Mumia flava: one gene and its partner. The protein of the gene in region 2 interacts with the protein of the main gene of each other region in a pairwise test. Links are inferred from orthologs where the notes say so. Each region holds a gene or a part of one and is shown on either strand. Other genes may lie near its edges.

Region 1 (3,378 bases), on a different replicon or contig from region 2:
GGTCATCACACCGGCGAGGCGCAGGTGCTCGGCGGATGCGATCGCGTCGGCGACGGACCGTACGTCCGCCGGTGCCGCACCCGCCCGACCGGCGGGCTCGTCGTCGCGTCCCTCGAGGTTCACCTGCACGTACGCGTCGATCCGCCGACCCGCCGCGGCCGCGCCGGACTCCAGCGCCGTGACGAGGCGGAGCCGGTCCACGGAGTGCACGGCGTCGGCGTAGCGGGTGACGGCGTTGGCCTTGTTGGTCTGGAGTCCGCCGACGAAGTGCCAGCGCAGTCGCGCCCCCGCCTCGGCGGCCTCGTCTCGTTTGCGCCCGGCCTCGGGATGGCGGTTCTCGCCGACATCGGTGACCCCGAGCTCGGCGAGCAGGGCGACGTCGGAGGCCGGGTACGTCTTGGTCACGACCACGAGCGTGAGCTCCGCCGGGTCGCGCCCGGCCGCCTCGGCGGCGGCGGTGATGCGGCCGCGCACCCGCTCGAGGTTGGCTGCCAGCTCGCTCCTGCGCTCGTCGCTCACGGTCGCAACCGTACGATCCCGCCGAGCCGGCCGGACCGTACGCCCTGGCGCCGGTAGGAGAAGTAGTCCTCGTGCTCGATCGTGCAGGCGGGGTGGTGGTCGGCGAGATCGTGCACCAGCACCCCGTCGCGGCGCAGCTGTGCCCCGACGCCGGCCGCGAGATCGAGCGCGGGGGTCCCCCACGACGTCTCCGACCACGTCGCGGGCTCGAGGTCCGCGACCTCGTCGCGCATGCCCTCGGGCACCTCGTAGCAGCGCCCGCAGGCACGCGGACCGATCCACGCCTCCGGTGCCCGGGCACCGAGCTCCCGCATCGCTGCCACCGCGGCGCCGCAGACGTCGAGCTCGACGCCACGGCGCCCGGCGTGCACCGCCGCGACCACGCCCGCCTCGTCGTCGGCGATCAGCACCGGGACGCAGTCGGCGACCCGGACCAGCAGAGCCACGTCCGGCCGGTCGGTGACCAGGGCGTCGGCGTCCGGCGGCGCATCCACGTCCTCGGCTCCGACGACCGCGACGTGGGCGCTGTGGTGCTGGCGCATCAGCACGAGCCGGGGACGGTCGGTGTCGAGAGCGGCGGCCAGGACGGCGAGGTTGCGCTCGACGACCTCGCCGTCGTCGCCGTTGCTGGAGCCGAGGTTGAGGCTCGCCCACGGTCCGCTGCTCGCGCCGCCGTGGCGGTCGGTGAAGGCGAGGTCGGCCCGCTGCGTCCGATGGTGGAAGGCGAGCACTACTTGAGGAAGTCGGGGATGTCGAGGTCGTCGTCGAACGCGTCGGGCTGCCGCTTGGCGGTCGAGCCGTCCCTGCGCCGGACCACCTCGGTCTCGCCGTCCGGGCGCTCCTCGCGCGGGCGGTCGGGCTCGGTCCGCGAGCTCGCGGCCGTCGTGCGCTCCGACGGCGCGGGGCCGCCCGTGCTGCCGTTCGTCTTCGCGGCGGCGCCCACCGGCTGCGGGTCGCGCTCGCGCTCGACCGACGGCGAGGACGGCGTCTCGCGCTGAGTCGGGCGGGCCGGAGCGGCGTCACGGCGCAGCGCGGGCCGCGACGCGTCGCGTCGCTTGGGCATACCGCCGTCGAACCCGGCGGCGATCACGGTGACCCGCACCTCGTCGCCCAGTGCGTCGTCGATCACGGCGCCGAAGATGATGTTGGCTTCGGCGTGCGCGGCCTCGCTCACCAGCGCGGCCGCCTCGTTGATCTCGAACAGCCCGAGGTCCGAGCCGCCGGCGATCGACAGCAGCACGCCGTGCGCCCCGTCGATCGACGCCTCGAGCAGCGGACTCGAGACCGCCATCTCCGCGGCGGCCACCGCGCGGTCGTCCCCGCGCGCCGAGCCGATCCCCATCAGTGCGGAACCGGCGTCGGACATCACGGACTTCACGTCGGCGAAGTCGAGGTTGATCAGTCCCGGGGTGGTGATCAGGTCGGTGATGCCGGAGACGCCTTGCAGCAGCACCTGGTCGGCCTGCTTGAACGCGTCGATCATCGTGACCCCGCGGTCGCTGATCGACAGCAGCCGGTCGTTCGGGATCACGATCAGCGTGTCGACCTCCTCGCGCAGCGACTCGATCCCGTCGTCGGCCTGGTTGGCGCGGCGGCGGCCCTCGAAGGAGAACGGACGCGTGACCACGCCGATCGTCAGGGCACCGAGCGAGCGGGCGATCCGGGCGACGACGGGCGCGCCGCCCGTGCCGGTCCCGCCGCCCTCGCCGGCCGTGACGAAGACCATGTCGGCCCCCTTGAGGACCTCCTCGATGTCGTCGGCGTGGTCCTCGGCCGCCTGGCGGCCGGTGCCGGGGTTGGCGCCCGCGCCGAGTCCGCGGGTCAGCTCACGCCCGATGTCGAGCTTGACGTCGGCGTCGCTCATCAGGAGGGCCTGCGCGTCGGTGTTGATCGCGATGAACTCGACGCCCTTGAGACCGGCCTCGATCATCCGGTTGACGGCGTTCACGCCGCCGCCGCCGATGCCGACCACCTTGATCACGGCCAGGTAGTTCTGCGCTGCCACGATGGTGCCCCTCACGTGCTTGGGTGTGCTTCGAGTTCTGCGGGAAACCGCTCTCCCCGGCGAGCCGACGAACCTTAACCCTCTACTTGAGGGTTATAGTTATGTCAACCCCTGCCATGGGAAGAAACTACGTGGCCGGGCACGCCGATCCGCGACGACACGCCGCCACGGCGTGTCACGGGACGATCGTGGGCCGCCCCGGCGTGCTCACGTCGTAGCGGGCGGCCTTCTGCGCGAGCAGGACGCCCAGCACCTCGGCCTTGAGCTCGGGCTGGTCCGCGCTCCCCCACTCGACGACCGCCCCGTCGCGCAAGGACAGCGTGATGCCGTCACGGCTGCGGACCTGGACCTCGCTCACCCGGCGTGCCACCGACTCCTCCATCGCCGAGATCGCTGCGGCGACCTCGCTCAGCGCGGCGTCACGGTCGCGCACGCGATCCGCCACCTCGACCGCCGGCAGCCGCCCGGGAACCCGCCCCGCCGGGGGATAGACGACGCCGTCGTCGGCCAGCAGCAGCGTCTCGCCCGCGATCGTCACCTCGGCGACCGGGGTCCGTTCGACGACGGTGACCACGACCGTTCCGGGCAGCCGCCGCCGTACCTCGACGGAGGCCACCTGCGGCACCGTGGCCACCCGCTCCCGGATCGCGTCGGTGTCGAGCCGGACCAGCGGCGTGCCGGTCACGACCTCCGCGGCGTCCACGACGACCTGGGCGTCCACGGTGCGGTTTCCGTCGACCTCGACGTCGTCGACCCCGAGGACCGACGTGCCGGCGACCACCCAGACGGCCACGGCGACGAGACCGAGGCCGAGCAGGGCGAGCAGCCACGGCCGCGCCCGCACGAGCCGCGCC
Region 2 (3,591 bases):
GCACCGGCGTCGGCTCGACCCGGTCGAGGGCAGCACGGACCAGCGGCAGCACGAGAAGACCGAGCACCGCGTCGTAGGCCACCGCCAGACCGACCACCGACGACGCGACCGCGAGGTCGGCGCCGGCGAGGCCGAGGACGATCGAGGACAGCGCGAAGATCGAGACCCCGACGAACGCCGCCGCACCGGAGACCACCAGGTCCAGCCACCGCGTCGAGCGGCTCCCGCGGTCGACGGTGCCCGCGAGCAGCCCGACCACGCACAACGCGAGCGCCCACTGTCCCATCAGGTCGTCCGACGGCGGCGCCAGGTCGATCAGCAGGCCGCCGGCGAACCCGGTCCACGCCCCGGCGACCGCGCCGTCACGCAGACCCACGGCGGCGACCACGAGCAGAACGACGTCGGGCACGACCGCGGTCGGGAACAGCACCGGCGCCACGCTCAGCTGGACGAGCAGCGCGACCACCAGCAGCGCCGCGATCACCAGCGTGCGTCCGGCCGCCACGTCAGCGCTCCCGGCCGATCCCGGTCACCACGGCGACGACATCGAGGGACGACGCGTCGACGAACGGCGCGACCGTGACCTCCGTGCTCTGCTCGCGCGGGGAGAACGTCGTGCGCTCGACCCGCCCGATCGGCACCCCGGCGATGTACGGGACGCCGCGCGGCGACCCCCACGACACCACCGTGTCACCCACGTCCGGCTCGACGGTCCCGTCGAGCAGGGTGAGGGTGAGCCGGCCGGCGCCGGACAGGTCCCCGTCGCCGCTGAGCATCCCGAGCTCCGCGTCGGAGCCCAGGCGCGCTCCGACCCGGGACTCCGCGTCGGCCAGCAGCAGCACCGTCGCGTGCGACCGTCCCGCGACCAGCACACGACCGACCAGCCCGTCGGCCGCGACCACCGTCATGTCGACACGGACGCCGTCGGCGGTGCCGGCGTCGATCGTGACGGTCCGGCGGAACGACTGCCCGGGCCCGTAGGCGACGACGGCGGCCTGGACGGTGCGCAGGTCGGCCTCGCGGGTGTAGCGGGCCAGCCGGTCGTACTCGCCGAGGCGCTGCGCGTCCACCCCGGTCGAGGCCAGCCGACGGCGCAGCGAGGCGTTCTCCTCCTCCAACCGCACGTTCTCGTCCTCCAACGCGGTCCGGTCGGCGAACACGTCGAGCCCGAATGGCTCCATCACCCGCGCGACACCGCCCTGGAACGGACCGAGGACGGTGGAGGCGACCGTACGGACCGGGCCGCCGGCGCCGGTCAGGTCGAGCGTGATCAGGGCGACCGCGGCGAGCAGGACGAGCAGGACGACGGGTCGCGGCCGCGGGTCGCGGTCACGACCGCGGGTCCGGGTGCTCGCCACGGTCTTCACCGGCGCGGCTCGGTGGTGAGCAGCTGGCTGAGCGCGTCGAACTCCTCCACGCACTTGCCGGCGCCCATCGCCACCGAGTGCAGCGGATCGTCGACGACGTGCACCGGCACCTCCGTCTCGCGCCGGATCCGGTCGTCGAGGCCGCGCAGCAGCGCCCCGCCGCCGGTCAGCACGAGTCCACGGTCCAGGATGTCGGCCGCCAGCTCGGGCGGCGTCACGTCGAGCGTGTCGCGGACGGCGTCCACGATCCGGGAGACCGGCTCCTCCAGCGCACGGCGCACCTCGGCCGCCGTCACGTCGATCGTGCGCGGCAGCCCGCCGACCAGGTCACGGCCGCGGATCGAGACCATCGGCTCGTCCGCTCCGGGGTACGCCGACCCGGCGTCGATCTTCAGGTCCTCGGCGGTCTGCTCACCGAGGAGCAGGGCGTGCTCCTTCTTGAACCAGTCCACGATCGCGGCGTCGAGGTCGTCGCCGGCCGTCCGGATCGACTTGCTCGCGACCACGCCGCCGAGGGCGATCACCGCGACCTCCGTCGTACCGCCGCCGACGTCGACGACCATGTTGCCCGCAGGCTCGTGCACCGGCAGCCCGGCACCGAGGGCGGCCGCCATCGGCTCCTCGACGACGAAGACCTGCCGCGCACCGGCCTGGTAGCCGGCCTCGCGCACCGCCCGCTGCTCGACCGACGTGATCGCGCTCGGCACGCAGACCACCAGTCGGGGCTTCGCCAGGTGACGACGACGGTGCACCTGCTGGATGAAGAGCCGCAGCATCTGCTCGGTGGCCTCGAAGTCCGCGATCACGCCGTCGCGCATCGGCCGGATCACGGTGATCGCACCCGGGGTGCGTCCGTGCATCCGCTTCGCGTCGGACCCGACGGCGAGGATCGCACGGGTGCGGGCGTTCAGCGCCACCACGCTCGGCTCGTCGAGCATGACGCCGCGCCCTCGGACGTAGACGAGGGTGTTCGCGGTGCCCAGATCGACGGCCATGTCCCGGCCGAGGACACTGCGCACCGACCGATGGCGGTTGGGGAAGGAACCTGCCATGCGATCAGGCTAGGGGCGGCGGCCCCCCGGACAGGGCCGACACGCCCGACGCGATCGCGCCGTGACCAGCACGGACGCGGTCCGCAGGTCAGCCCTTGATCGCCCCTCCGAGCCCGCCGCCGCGCAGGAAGAAGCGCTGGAAGACCAGGAAGAAGGCGATCGGGACCGCGGTCGAGAGCAGCAGTGCGGCGAGGAACACGTCGAGCTCGGTCACCGGTGCCAGGGTCGGCAGGCGCACCGACAACGGCTGCATGGTGGGGTCGGGCAGGACCAGCAGCGGCCAGATGAAGTCCTTCCAGGCGGCGAGCACCGCGAACACCGACACCACGCCCAGGATCGGACGCGACATGGGCAGCACGATCGAGAAGAACAGCCGGAACGGTCCCGCGCCGTCGACCCGCGCGGCCTCGATGATCTCGCGCGGGAGGCCGTCGAAGAACCGCTTGACGAGCACGACGTTGAACGCGCTCGCGCCCGCCGGCAGGAATGCGCCCCAGAACGTGTTGATCAGGGACACGTGCACGACCGGCAGGTCGAGGGCCGTCAGGTAGAGCGGCACGAGCAGCACGACGGCGGGCACGAAGAGCGTGCACAGCACCGCTGCGTAGACGATCCGGCCGTAGCGCGGCCGCAGGACCGACAGGGCGTATCCCCCGGTCGTGGCGACCACCATCTGCGTCACCCACGAGCCCAGCGCGATCACGACGGTGTTGACGAAGTACAGCCGCAGGTCCAGGTCGACCCAGGCCGTGCGCAGGTTCGCCCAGTCGGTCCCGTTCGGGAAGAACGCCATCGGGGTGCGCAGGATGTCCTGGGTGGGGGTGATCGCCGCCTTCGCGAGCCAGAGGATCGGACCGAGCGCGACCACCACGAGGAAGAGCAGCAGGGCGGTGTTCAGGGTGCGCCGCCCCCACCGCACGGCCGGCCGCCGACGGTCGGACTCCGACGTGATCGAGCGGGTCGACTCGGCAGGGCGCCGCCGCCGCGGGGCGCGGGGAGGTTGTGCCGGCACAGGCGGCGTCGGCCCCAGCTCGTCCTCGGTCGGACGGGCGGGCAGCTTGAGGCTCATGTGTCGCTCCACGATCGGGTCAGGCGGAAGTACAGGGCCGACAGGACGGCGAGCGCGACCGCGAGCATGAGGCTGAGCGCCGTGGCCTTGCCGTAGTCGCCGC

The links. The genes of interacting proteins can lie anywhere in the genome.
Region 1: the proteins of mreB (region 2) and ftsZ interact in binary tests that used the Escherichia coli proteins (3 or more experiments, as listed by UniProt). The link is inferred for Mumia flava from one-to-one orthologs.

The regions. Positions count from the first base shown.
Region 1 is NZ_PGEZ01000001.1:237,397-240,774, forward strand. Bases 389-3,378 are described here. They hold ftsZ (cell division protein FtsZ), read right to left. Parts: upstream 2,528-3,378; coding sequence 1,250-2,527; downstream 389-1,249. Other genes in these bases: CLV56_RS01105 (YggS family pyridoxal phosphate-dependent enzyme), read right to left, coding at 389-519; CLV56_RS01110 (purine nucleoside phosphorylase YfiH/LACC1 family protein), read right to left, coding at 516-1,250; CLV56_RS01120 (cell division protein FtsQ/DivIB), read right to left, coding at 2,700-3,378. In the rest of the region: more of CLV56_RS01105, read right to left, coding at 1-388. UniProt on the Escherichia coli protein: Essential cell division protein that forms a contractile ring structure (Z ring) at the future cell division site. The regulation of the ring assembly controls the timing and the location of cell division.
Region 2 is NZ_PGEZ01000002.1:698,838-702,428, forward strand. Bases 392-3,206 are described here. They hold mreB (rod shape-determining protein), read right to left. Parts: upstream 2,420-3,206; coding sequence 1,364-2,419; downstream 392-1,363. Other genes in these bases: mreD (rod shape-determining protein MreD), read right to left, coding at 392-505; mreC (rod shape-determining protein MreC), read right to left, coding at 507-1,367; CLV56_RS17405 (carbohydrate ABC transporter permease), read right to left, coding at 2,508-3,206. Outside these bases: more of mreD, read right to left, coding at 1-391; more of CLV56_RS17405, read right to left, coding at 3,207-3,488; CLV56_RS17410 (carbohydrate ABC transporter permease), read right to left, coding at 3,485-3,591. UniProt on the Escherichia coli protein: Forms membrane-associated dynamic filaments that are essential for cell shape determination. Acts by regulating cell wall synthesis and cell elongation, and thus cell shape.